One region of the Photobacterium sp. GB-72 genome, then DNA from elsewhere that is predicted to be linked to it. Evidence: predicted binding sites of a transcription regulator. Region 1 holds the regulator's gene; each other region holds the start of a gene.
What was found. Region 1 encodes CRP, which controls carbon source genes, mostly activating them, when cyclic AMP is high. Its sites were predicted from a motif close to TGTGANNNNNNTCACA; they were not measured.
Positions count from the first base shown of each region.

Region 2: a site for CRP is predicted at 2,065-2,080, ahead of nagE (N-acetylglucosamine-specific PTS transporter subunit IIBC). Genes of this name have one in related genera too.
Region 3: a site for CRP is predicted at 1,611-1,626, ahead of recB (exodeoxyribonuclease V subunit beta). Genes of this name have one in related genera too.
Region 4: a site for CRP is predicted at 1,132-1,147, ahead of typA (translational GTPase TypA). Genes of this name have one in related genera too.

Region 1 covers NZ_PYNV01000010.1:144,635-147,852, forward strand. The annotation lists gene astD (succinylglutamate-semialdehyde dehydrogenase) at 1-112, shown strand, start outside; gene C9J40_RS12880 (DUF1338 domain-containing protein) at 157-945, shown strand; gene C9J40_RS12885 (hypothetical protein) at 1,000-1,182, opposite strand; gene crp (cAMP-activated global transcriptional regulator CRP) at 1,363-1,995, opposite strand; gene C9J40_RS12895 (OsmC family protein) at 2,375-2,779, shown strand; gene C9J40_RS12900 (phosphoribulokinase) at 2,849-3,218, opposite strand, start outside.
Region 2 covers NZ_PYNV01000001.1:522,232-525,449, forward strand. The annotation lists gene C9J40_RS02265 (beta-N-acetylhexosaminidase) at 1-283, opposite strand, end outside; gene nagE (N-acetylglucosamine-specific PTS transporter subunit IIBC) at 455-1,945, opposite strand; gene nagB (glucosamine-6-phosphate deaminase) at 2,203-3,003, shown strand; gene nagA (N-acetylglucosamine-6-phosphate deacetylase) at 3,022-3,218, shown strand, end outside.
Region 3 covers NZ_PYNV01000017.1:11,793-15,010, reverse strand. The annotation lists gene recB (exodeoxyribonuclease V subunit beta) at 1-1,552, opposite strand, end outside; gene recC (exodeoxyribonuclease V subunit gamma) at 1,827-3,218, opposite strand, start outside.
Region 4 covers NZ_PYNV01000018.1:30,268-33,485, reverse strand. The annotation lists gene glnA (glutamate--ammonia ligase) at 1-674, opposite strand, end outside; gene typA (translational GTPase TypA) at 1,251-3,077, shown strand.

The DNA.
Region 1 (3,218 bases):
TTTACGCCCAAGTGCTTACTACGCTGCTGATTATTGTGCTTACCCAATGGCATCAATGGAAGGTGAGGCAACATGCTTACCTGAGCAGTTATCTCCGGGTATTTCACTCTGAGACTAATAGGTTCACTGTATTACTTACAGTAAGGATTGTGCAGCATGGAACAATTATTTACCGCGTTATGGCAAGATTATACTCAGCGATTATGCCCTTCAGCGCTGAATATTCGGCAATTACTTACCGAAGATGCGCCACTTAGAAATGATCATATTGCGTTGCGTACCTTTGCACTACCTAAATGTGGTTTAGCAAGATTAGCGGCTCCATTTATTGCGTTAGGTTATAAACCCAAAGGTCGATATCATTTCAAAGCGAAAAAGTTATATGCAGAGCACTTTGAACACCCCGATCCCGCTGCGCCTAAAGTATTTATTAGTGAACTGCAATTAGGATTATGTTCAACAGAGTTACAAACAGAAGTACGTCAGCTTGTCGATCAAGTTGATGATGCTTATTTTGCTGATCCTGCTTTTCTTTCTCAAGGTAAACCATGGCAATTAAGCCGTGATAGTTATCAGTTTTTAAATGCAGAAAGTGAATATGCAGGGTGGGTGGCAGCGCATGGTTTTGGTGCTAATCATTTTACTGTTGATATTAATCAGCTTGAGCAATTTAATGAAATTTCTGAAGTGAACCATTTTCTCGAATCAAGTGGTTTTGACATTAATCAGGCGGGAGGTGCGGTAAAAGGCGATCCTACTGTGATGTTAGAGCAATCAGCAACCATGGCTGATAAAGTCATGGTCACGTTTTCTGATGGTGAGATGTTGGTCTCTGGCGGATTTTATGAGTTTGCTAAACGTTATTTACAGCCAGATGGTGAGATTTATACCGGATTTGTAGAAGCTTCGGCAGATAAGATCTTTGAAAGTACTTATAACTCTTGAACAGTGTAAACAATGCAATAAAAAGCAGCCAATTGGCTGCTTTTTTTAAATCTGTTAATTATCTAGGGGAGATCCCCAAATACCACTGTCTTCAACAGGACAGCGACGTAAACCTGTTTGCTGTTCTAAATAACAACGACGGTCACTAAAGCCTGTCATCTCAATAGTTGTAGGTTGAGGAGCGATAGCGCCAGGTACAGTGGTGTAGCTATTCGGGGCAAAACGTTCAATATCCATATAAAAACCAAAAAAAGATGAAGTCCATTCATTGCTTGAATTTAGCATTTAATTTGAGCAATACAAGTTAATTAATGGCACACTTTTTAAAGGTATTTATGGGGGGGATTATTAATCAATCAGAAATAAAAAAGCCGCAACAGTGTGCGGCTTTTTTCGTACGGTTAAAGACGTTAAAAATTAACGCGTACCGTAAACAACAATCGTCTTACCGTGAGCAGAGATTAGGTTCTGCTCTTCAAGCATTTTCAGAATACGACCCACTGTTTCACGAGAACAGCCAACAATTTGACCGATTTCTTGACGAGTGATCTTAATCTGCATGCCATCAGGGTGCGTCATTGCATCTGGTTGTTTTGCAAGATTTAGCAATGTCTGTGCGATACGACCTGTAACATCTAAGAATGCCAAATCACCTACTTTCTGGCTTGTCACTTGTAGGCGACTTGCCATTTGAGCAGATAAGCGCATCAGAATATCAGGGTTAACCTGAATTAACTGACGGAATTTTTTGAATGAAATTTCTGCTACTTCACAAGGACTTTTCGCACGAACCCAAGCAGTACGCTCTTGATCTTCTTCGAATAAGCCAAGCTCACCAATAAAGTCACCTTGGTTTAGGTAAGAAAGGATCATCTCCTTACCTTCTTCATCCTTGATTAGTACAGCAACAGAACCCTTCACAATGTAGTACAACGTTTCTGCTTTCTCACCTGCGTGGATCAGCGTACTTTTCGATGGGTACTTGTGAATATGACAATGGGAAAGAAACCACTCTAAAGTTGGATCTGTTTGCGGTTTACCTGGAACCATATTACTAACTTCCTCTGCATTTGTTGCCCAACAGCATTGGTTTCTTTTCTAACTTTTATCACGAGAAAAAAAACTGCCTACTGATAGGGTATCCATTCAGCCGCTGGGCTGCAAGCTAACTTGAATAAGTTAGAGTGTATCCTTTTTCTGCGCCTTTTTCTTGATATTGATCTAGTAGATTCGTTCATTTCATATGGATAACTGTGCACAGGATCACAATGCGGCGAGATAATTTTAAGTGGTGCGATAAGTAATGATTATTACGACGATTTTTAGAGAGGAAAAAAGTTGTTATTAAGGCGGAGAATTAGGATTTACATTCATTATTTAATCAATAAGACTAGAGACAATTATTGGGCGTTTGAATAAGGATTAAGCGATGCAGTCCCGAGTAAAATGGGTAGAAGATATGACTTTTTTAGGTCAATCTAGCTCCGGTCATAGTGTAGTCATGGATGGTAATGGAGGGGATAAAGCTCCAAGTCCAATGGAATTGGTATTAATGGCGGCGGGAGGGTGTAGCTCAGTAGATGTTGTCAGTGGTTTACAATCCCAAGCGCAAAATATTGTGGGTTGTGAGGTTCTTATTTCAGCTGAGCGTCGAGAGCAAGCGCCACGTTTATTTACCGCAGCCAATTTGCATTTTATTGTTTCAGGTTTTGATTTAAATGAAACCTTAGTGGCTAACACCATTGCTGATTCTTTAGAGAAATATTGCTCTGTATGCTTGATGATTGGTGAAAAGGTTAAGTTGACTCATTCGTATGAAATCATCACTGCTTAATAATGATTGAGATGAAAAAGGTTGGTGTTTGTGCCAACCTTTTTTCTATTTATTTTCGTTTGTGCAAACTTAACTGATTTTCCCTGTATTAATCAGTTTCTCGATAAGGGGGCGCATGATCAATTCCATTGCAAAACTCATTTTTCCACCAGGGACGACAAGCGTGTTATGACGTGACATAAATGAGCCTTGGATCATGGAAAGTAAATACGGAAAATCGACATTATTTAAACCGCGAAATCGGATCACAACAAAGCTTTCATCTAAGCTTGGGATCCCTTTGGCACTCACCGGGTTTGAGGTATCAACGGTTGGTACACGTTGAAAGTTGATATGTGTGCGTGAAAATTGCGGAGTTAAATAATTTAAGTAATCGTCCATGGAGCGAACGATTGACTCCATCACCGCTTCGCGAGAGTGCCCTCGATCTCTCGTGTCA
Region 2 (3,218 bases), on a different contig from region 1:
GGATTTGACGAATACTGCTGAAGTAAATTTTCCAATCTTTATTCGTCACCGCTGGACCTTTATTTTCCAGCGTTAAATTAATCAAATCACATGATGCCCATTCCGCACCCAGTGTTTTACATGGCAAGCCTTCTTCTGCGCCGTGCTGAATAGCGACTTCGTAGTTAAGATCTAGGTTTGACGCTAGGTTATTTACTACAGTTTGATCATTGTTTCCTTTACTTGCACAACCCGTCACCGCTAATGCAATAAAAGATGCTAACGCCGTAAGTTTAATAGTCATGATATATTCCTTTCTCCCGATATCTCTTCTAAAAAAGTGAAGAGAAAATCAATACGAGCCCAAACGTTGGGTACTCAAAATGCCGGCCCTATCATTCCATGTTTGAAAATAATAAGGCCGGTTTTATTAAAGGTCTTGCGGTATTACTTAATTACTGAAGAATTCAGGTAATTATGGAAGTTTTACAGAAGATAGATCTTCTGACGCTGGGATTTTCTTCATTTCGCCAGCAACAATTTCAGCTAGAGGGCCAAGGATAACCTGAAGGTTATTTGAACCTAGTTTAACTACACCCATCGCACCTAGTGCTTTTAACGTTTTCTCGTTAGCAAGACTGCTGTCTTTTAGCGTTAGGCGTAGACGTGTAATACAAGCATCAATGTTCTCTAGGTTACCGTGACCACCCAGTGCTTTTAAGTACTGCTTCGCTAGCTCGCTAGTTTCTGCAGAACCTGCAACTGATGAAGTCTCTTCTTCGTCGTCTTCACGGCCAGGCGTTTTAAGGTTGAACTTAACAATCGCGAAGCGGAATACAAAGTAGTAGATGAAGAAGAATGCAATACCTTGAACAATCAGCATATACCACTGAACAGCTAGTGGGTTGCGTGATGACAAGAACATATCAACTAGACCTGCAGAGAAACCGAAACCTGCAATCCACTGCATAGATGCTGCGATGTATACAGATAGACCCGCTAGTGCTGCGTGAATTACGTACAGTACTGGTGCTAGGAACATGAATGCAAATTCTAGCGGCTCAGTAACACCGGTGAAGAATGATGCAAAACCAGCAGCTAGTAGTAGAGATGCTACGCGCTCTTTATTCTTCGCTTTCGCAGTGTGGTACATCGCAAGTGCCGCACCTGGTAGACCAAACATCATGATTGGGAAGAAACCAGCTTGGTACATACCAGTGACACCTGGAGTTGCTGTACCTTCAGCGATTGATTTCGCGCCGCCTAGGAAGTTAGGAATATCGTTAATACCTGCTACGTCAAACCAGAATACTGAGTTTAGTGCGTGGTGAAGACCTACAGGAATCAATAGACGGTTGAAGAATGCGTAGAGACCCGCACCTACAGAACCCATACCTTGGATGCTTTCACCAAAATGTACTAGACCGCCGTAAATTGATGGCCAAACAACCATCAAGATACCTGCAATAACGATACCAGCAATAGATGTTAGAATTGGTACTAAACGCTTACCACTAAAGAACGCTAGTGCTTTGTGTAGTTCTACGTTTGAGAAACGGTTGTACAACTCAGCTGATACGATACCGACTAAGATACCTACGAATTGGTTATTGATTTTACCAAATGCAGCTGGAACTGCGCTTGGGTCAATACCTTGGATTTGCGCGACTGCACCCGGTGCAAGAAGCGTTGTTACCACAAGGAAACCTACAAAACCAGAAAGTGCTGCTGCACCGTCTTTATCTTTAGACATGCCGTATGCAACACCCACTGCAAACAGTACAGACATGTTATCAATAATTGCCGCACCAGCCTTGATCAAGAAAGCAGCTAATGCAGAGTTTGCACCCCAGCCGTTCGGATCAATCCAGTAACCGATACCCATTAAGATTGCCGCTGCAGGAAGTACTGCAACTGGCACCATTAATGCCTTACCTACTTTTTGAAAATATCCAAGAATATTCACCCTTAGTTCCCCCTATGGTTTTCTTAGATGTAATTAAATAACTGTTTATAAGCTATCCGTATTAAGTTATTCGCAGTTTAAGAAATTAATTTCGCCCCGCAAATTAAAAGCTCATCATTTGTGATCTCAATCACCGACGGAGGTTAGAACTGAGTGATTTTGCTAGCTCGATCATAAAACTTATTTTATCATTCGAAACAAAGGCGCTATGTCGCTAAGATTTTTCCTGTTTTAACTTTCTTCAACGAGGTATCAACGTGAGACTAATCCCGCTAAATAACGCTAAAGATGTTGGTTTATGGTCAGCTCGCTACATCGCAGATCGTATCAATAAATTCGAACCATCAGCTGAGCGTCCATTTGTATTGGGTCTACCAACTGGTGGTACACCACTTGCAACTTACAAACGTCTTATCGAGCTATACCAAGCTGGTGAAGTAAGCTTTAAACATGTTGTTACTTTCAACATGGATGAGTACGTAGGCATGCCTGCAGATCACCCAGAATCATACCGTAACTTCATGTACAACAACTTCTTCAACCACGTTGACATCCAAGAAGAGAACATTAACCTTCTTGACGGTAACGCAGAAGATCACGTTGCTGAGTGCCAACGTTACGAAGATAAGATCAAATCTTACGGTAAAATCAACCTATTCATGGGCGGTGTAGGCAACGACGGCCACATTGCTTTCAATGAGCCAGCATCATCATTAGCATCTCGTACACGAATCAAAACACTAACGCACGAAACGCGTATTGCTAACTCTCGCTTCTTCGATGGCGATATCAACCAAGTACCTAAGTACTCGCTAACTATCGGTGTTGGTACTTTGCTTGATTCTGAAGAAGTCATGATCCTTATCACTGGCCACAACAAAGCACAGGCACTACAAGCTGCGGTTGAAGGCAGTGTCAATCACCTATGGACAGTATCTGCACTGCAGCTACATCCTAAATCAATGATTGTTTGTGATGAGCCATCAACTCAAGAGCTAAAAGTGAAGACCGTTAAGTACTTCCAAGAACTAGAAGCGGAAAATATTAACCACCTTTAATCCTATTAAGGAATATTCATGTACGCGCTTACCAACTGTAATATTTTTACCGGTAGCGAAGTGCTGAATAACCACGCCGTCATTATTGACGGCGTGAACATTCATGCAATCTGCCCGATTAATCATTTACTCGATGGCATCGACACTATCGATCTTCATGGTGCAAACCTCTCTCCTGGCTTTATTGACTTACAATTAAATGGTTGTGGAGGGGT
Region 3 (3,218 bases), on a different contig from region 1:
CGCCCTTGGTAATAGGCTTACCATCGAGGCTATCTTGCAACCAGAACGTGAGCGCGTGTTGTTGTTCGCCGTTTAGCCACCAGCTACGATCTGGTGCTTTCGGACTATGACCAACAGGATCAAAGGTAATATCTTGATCATAAATAAACGGGCTATTAGGTGTATCAAAGACGCTATTTACCGACGCAATCATATCTGCCGTTGAACGCCAGTTGGTACCTAATGTGTAATGATCTTGAACCTGACGACGGGCTTGAATATAAGTAAAAATATCTGCCCCACGAAACGCATAAATCGCCTGCTTAGGATCACCGATCATAAACAATCCGCATTCAGGGTGATCGTGATACACCGAACTGAAGATACCGTACTGCAAGGGGTCGGTATCTTGGAATTCGTCGATCATCGCAACTGGATATTGGCTGCGGATCTTACTTGCCAAGAGATCATCTTGATCGTTATCGATCGCAGCGCCTAACTGCGTTAAAAGATCATCAAACGATAACCACCCTTTATGGGCTTTTGCCTGCGCCAATAAAATACGACAATGTTCAATCGCGTGCGCTAATAAGGGATCGCGTAATGTCGCTGGGTTATCAAGTAAATCTGCAACCGCAACAAATACCGCATGCTGTGGTGCTTCACCTGTCGGGGTTTTAGTGATCAATTCCTGTTGATGAAACTTCTCTAATTTATCCGGTAAATCATAATTCTCAGTCGGTTGATTAGCCCATTCATTCACTTGAGCGAGCCACGTTGGTAGGCTCTTTTTGGTATAGCTACGTTTATTCACGTCAGAGTTTGCAATTAACGCTTCTAAATCAGCGAAGTGCTGTTTCCATAATGCTTTAAATTCATTAATGCGTTCGATATTTTGCTGATGTAACTGCTCTAAACTTGCCGTCATAGCCGCTACAGAAAGTTTAACGGGGGCACCTGTTAAGCTATTGCCAATATCTTTTAATAGCGCATGCGGCGATGACCATAAATCACGGATCTGGCAAGCAAGCGCTCGTGGTAACTGATAGAAATGACTACGCCAGTAATCCGCTACCACCAAGTTCTTCAATTGGCTTTCATCGGTGACAAATTCATTGTTGAAACGACAGCCTGATTCAAACGCGTTTTGAGTCAACATTCGCTGACAAAAACCATGGATGGTATAAATAGCTGCTTCATCCATTTGACGTTCAGCTTGCAGTAAAATATTGGCTGCCGCTTTATGATCGGGATACTCTTGCAGTAACGGGGCTATAACGGGATCGCCACTCACACCACGACTAAACGCTAAACGCGCATCGTGAATACGGCCACGAATACGATCGCGAAGCTCTGCCGTTGCCGCTTCGGTAAAAGTCACCACCAGTATTTGATCAACCGTTAATTCAACAGCATGACGCGTTTCTGCATTACCATGACCGAGTAATAGACGCAGGTATAAACTGGCAATAGTAAATGTTTTGCCCGTACCGGCAGAGGCTTCAATTAAACGTGTACCATGCAATGGAAAGGCCATTGGCTGCAAAATATTGGTTTGCGTTTGTACCGTCATGATTTTACTTGTCCCATATCGTAAAACTCGATCACTCCAATGATCCCTTGAAGCTCAAGGTGATCTTGCTCACATCACTACTGTGATCAAACACTTATAAGCGAATATTGAGCGATCAAATCTTGTTATATTCTAATATTGTGAGAACTTACTCACGGTTTGTATTACAGCGGTTGGTTAGTATCAGCGCCAGAAACTTGGTCACCTCTGGACCGGTGGCCGTACAGCAAGCACCCTACAACTAATAATGATTTGCTGGCGGCCACACTACCCCTTATTCCGGCTTTACTTCTTCACTATTTAATACCGCAGCCTGAAGTACTTTCAGTGCCAACACATAGCTATTCTGTGCAAGTTCATCATTCCAATGTGTCCATACTCGATTGATGTATTCATCCGCGCCTTCACCTGCAAAGAAGTAACCATCGTTAAAACAATCTGCCATTTTGCTGTAGGCTTTCTCGATGGTTTGTTCATCGTCTTTCCAGTTACCTTGCTTATCAACACACGCTTGAATACCTGCATGTGCTGTTTTCGGAAAATACGCTAAAGGTTGATTCAAACCTTGGTAATACAACTCGATAAGCTCTTGTAAATAACCTTGTGCTTTACTTGCTTCGATCGCATTAATGACAAGGTGCTTATCGGTACCAATAATATGTGTTTTCTGGTTCAATTCTGGCTGGCTAATCGCTAAACATAAGTGATCACACCAAGCCGCGAGTAAATCTACCGAGCGCACTTTACCACTACGAAAACGCATTAAACCTGATTGATAGCGCTGTTTCAGCCAACCTTGAAGTAATACGGCATGACCATTTATCGTTAGTGTTATTGCCACTTCCTGATCATCTAATGGCGCATGAATTAATGGCTCAATCTGGCTCACTAACTCACGTACTGCTAGACGACTGGCATCTAAATCAATATCACCAAATGCCGCTACAGGTAACTTGCCCGCTGCTTTTTGCTCTTGAGCGAAATGACTGAAGATCTGATCCGGATCTTTATTGGTCATTTGAGCATCAAGCAATAATGCTAATAGCTCATCTTTAACGTGATAACTTTCAAGATGATTCAGCACAAACGGTTCATCATCTTCCAATAATCCCATTGGCGGCTCAAAGTAGACTTTCAAACGACGGTTAAAGAAATAACGTACCGGTAAACGCCAGAAACGCTGCAACTCAGCAAGCTCTAATACTTGTTGTTGCTCATCGGCAATCGGTTCTGGAGGAAGTTCACCTAATTGGAAAGGTTGGCTCGCTTGCCCTTCACGAGCAGCAGCGGGTAGCCATTCAATGGCATAACTGCTATTACTCCCGATAAAAGCACTCGGACTAAATGGCACTAAGGGATGGTGCTCAATCAGTTTTTGTTTAATGTTTTCGGCTGATTGATCGACAGGAAGAGATTCATCCCCCTCTAAGCAATAACCTTGCTGACAATATTCCACCAGCTCACTGACTAGCACAGACGCAATTTTTTCTGCGTTGTCTTGAATTGAGCGACCCACGTAGCTGATATATAAGGTTTCTTGCGCTGATAATAATGCTTCAAGGAAAAGATAACGGTCATCATCACGACGAGAACGATCGCCCGCTTTAGTGCGACCATTCATTAAATCAAACCCTTCAGGGGCAATATTTCGAGGGTAAGCACCATC
Region 4 (3,218 bases), on a different contig from region 1:
CGTGTTGCGATTTCGTTTTGACCTGCTGTTGCTACTTCGTGGTGGTGAGCTTCAACAACTAGACCCATTTCTTCCATGATTAAACACATAGCAGAACGGATGTCTTGTGATGAATCAACAGGTGCTACTGGGAAGTAACCGCCTTTAACACCTGGACGGTGACCTTTGTTACCGCCTTCGAAATCAGAACCGGTATTCCATGCAGCTTCTACGTCATCAATTTTGAAGAAAGAGCCAGACATGTCAGTGTTAAACTTAACATCGTCAAATAGGAAGAATTCTGGCTCAGGGCCGATAAGAACCGTGTCTGCGATACCTGTTGAACGCATGAACTCTTCTGCACGCTTCGCGATAGAGCGAGGATCACGGTCGTAACCTTGCATTGTTGCTGGCTCTAAAATATCACAACGGATATTTAGCGTAGCGTCTTCAGTGAATGGGTCTAGTACCGCGCTTGATGCGTCAGGCATCATTACCATGTCTGATTCGTTGATACCCTTCCAACCTGCAACTGAAGAGCCATCAAACATTTTACCTTCTTCGAAGAAATCAGCATCAATTTGATGAGATGGGATCGAGATATGCTGTTCTTTACCTTTTGTATCGGTAAAACGTAGGTCAATAAACTTAACTTCATTTTCCTGGATCAGCGCTAGTACGTTTTCTACTGACATCTTGAGTAACCTCCGGTGTTATATAAGGGCATGGCCGCAAATCTAGTGTTGCTCATTTCTGAGAATGAGCAGTTCTGAATGTTCTTAAGCGAAAACCATGCCAATTTTTAAAAGCTTTAAGAATGCGGTTTTTACGCATTGCTAAAGCTTAATTAATCCATTTTTGCACTATCTTGATGCATTGATGCACCGTTTTGGTGCAGCGATGTGTCGTTAACAATAATAGAACATGCTTACTATCGCGATGTTAAAAATTATTGTCAATTCATAATCTCCTTAAAAAAGAGTTTTTATTATTAAAGGAGAACTGTGTACCTCTAATGATGTTTTTATCCGTAGGGAGTGAGAAAACAGGGTTAAGTGGGGATTTATGGTCTGAATAGAAGGGTTCAAAAAAATAAAATCAGGCCAAAAAGCGAGTAAAAATGCGGCTCTAGAGCATGGTCATAAAAAAGCTGGTGATATAAATCACATATTTCGTGGGTTTTGGCGTAAAATCTGTTAAATTATGAGCCGTTTTTTTAATCAAGTAGCCTCTAGTGAAGATGCTGCATGTTCTGAGTGAATGTGAAACTAATGTCTAATCAATCGATCGATAAATTAAGAAATATCGCAATTATTGCTCACGTTGACCATGGTAAAACTACCTTGGTTGATAAACTTCTACAGCAGTCTGGCACGTTAGAGGGTCGCGGCGAAGCCGAAGAACGTGTGATGGATTCTAACGATATCGAGAAAGAGCGTGGCATTACCATTCTTGCTAAGAACACAGCAATCAACTGGAATGACTACCGCATCAACATCGTAGATACCCCTGGACACGCCGATTTCGGTGGTGAAGTAGAGCGTATCATGTCTATGGTTGACTCTGTATTGCTTATCGTTGATGCAGTTGACGGCCCGATGCCTCAAACTCGTTTCGTAACGCAAAAAGCGTTTGCATACGGTCTTAAGCCAATCGTTGTTATCAACAAGATTGACCGTCCAGGTGCACGTCCTGAGTGGGTTATGGATCAAGTATTTGACCTATTCGATAACCTTGGTGCAACTGACGAACAACTAGACTTCCAAGTGGTTTACGCATCAGCACTAAACGGTTGGGCAACACTAGAAGAAGGCGAAACTGGCGAGAACATGGAACCATTGTTCCAATCTATCGTTGATAACGTTGCAGCGCCTTCAGTAGATGTTGATGGCCCACTACAGATGCAAATCTCTCAGCTAGATTACAGCTCTTACGTTGGTGTTATCGGTGTTGCGCGTATTACTCGTGGTACAGTGAAAGCTAACCAACAAGTCACTATCGTAAGTGCTGACGGTTCTAAGCGTAACGGTAAAGTAGGTACAGTTCTAGGTTACCTAGGTCTTGAGCGTCATGAAGTTGAAGAAGCGAAAGCGGGCGACATCATTGCAATCACAGGTCTTGGCGAGCTTAAGATTTCTGACACTATTTGTGATCAGAACTGTGTTGAAGCGCTAACGCCTCTTTCTGTTGATGAGCCAACAGTTACTATGACTTTCCAAGTAAACAACTCTCCGTTTGCTGGTAAAGAAGGTAAGTTCGTTACTTCACGTAACATCCTAGAGCGTCTTCAAAAAGAACTAGTACACAACGTTGCACTACGTGTTGAAGAAACAGCTGACCCAGATAAATTCCGCGTATCAGGCCGTGGTGAACTTCACCTATCTATCCTGATCGAAAATATGCGTCGTGAAGGCTACGAGCTAGCAGTATCACGTCCAGAAGTTATCATCAAAGAAGAAGACGGCCAGCTAATGGAACCGTTTGAAACTGTGACAATCGACGTGGTGGAAGAGCACCAAGGCGGTATCATGGAAAATATCGGTCTTCGTAAAGGTGAGCTAACTGATATGGCACCAGATGGTAAAGGCCGTGTTCGCATGGACTTCATGATGCCTTCTCGTGGTCTTATCGGTTTCCAAACTGAGTTCATGACACTGACTTCAGGTTCAGGTCTTCTTTACCATACGTTTGATCACTACGGTCCTCACAAGGGCGGTACTATCGGTCAGCGTAACAACGGTGTATTGATTTCTAACGCAACAGGTAAAGCACTGACTTATGCATTGTTTAACCTACAAGAGCGTGGCCGTCTATTTGCTGAGCACGCAGACGAAGTTTACGAAGGTCAGATCATCGGTATTCATAACCGTTCTAACGACCTTACAGTTAACTGCCTGAAAGGTAAGCAGCTTACAAACGTTCGTGCTTCTGGTACTGACGAAGCGCAAACTCTTTCTCCAGCTATCAAGTACACACTTGAGCAAGCACTAGAATTCATCGATAACGATGAACTAGTAGAAGTGACACCTTTAAGCATCCGTATTCGTAAGAAACTTCTTACTGAAAACGATCGTAAGCGTGCTGGTCGTACAAAGTAATTACTGATTAATTTCATTAGTTATTAAGCAATCCCTCGGTTGGTAACAATCGGGGGATTGTTGTATCTGAAGGGTGGAAATATGGGGGGATTGTGGCGAATGGTTGAAGATAAGTGTCGGGCAGGGAAGTTAGGGCAAAGA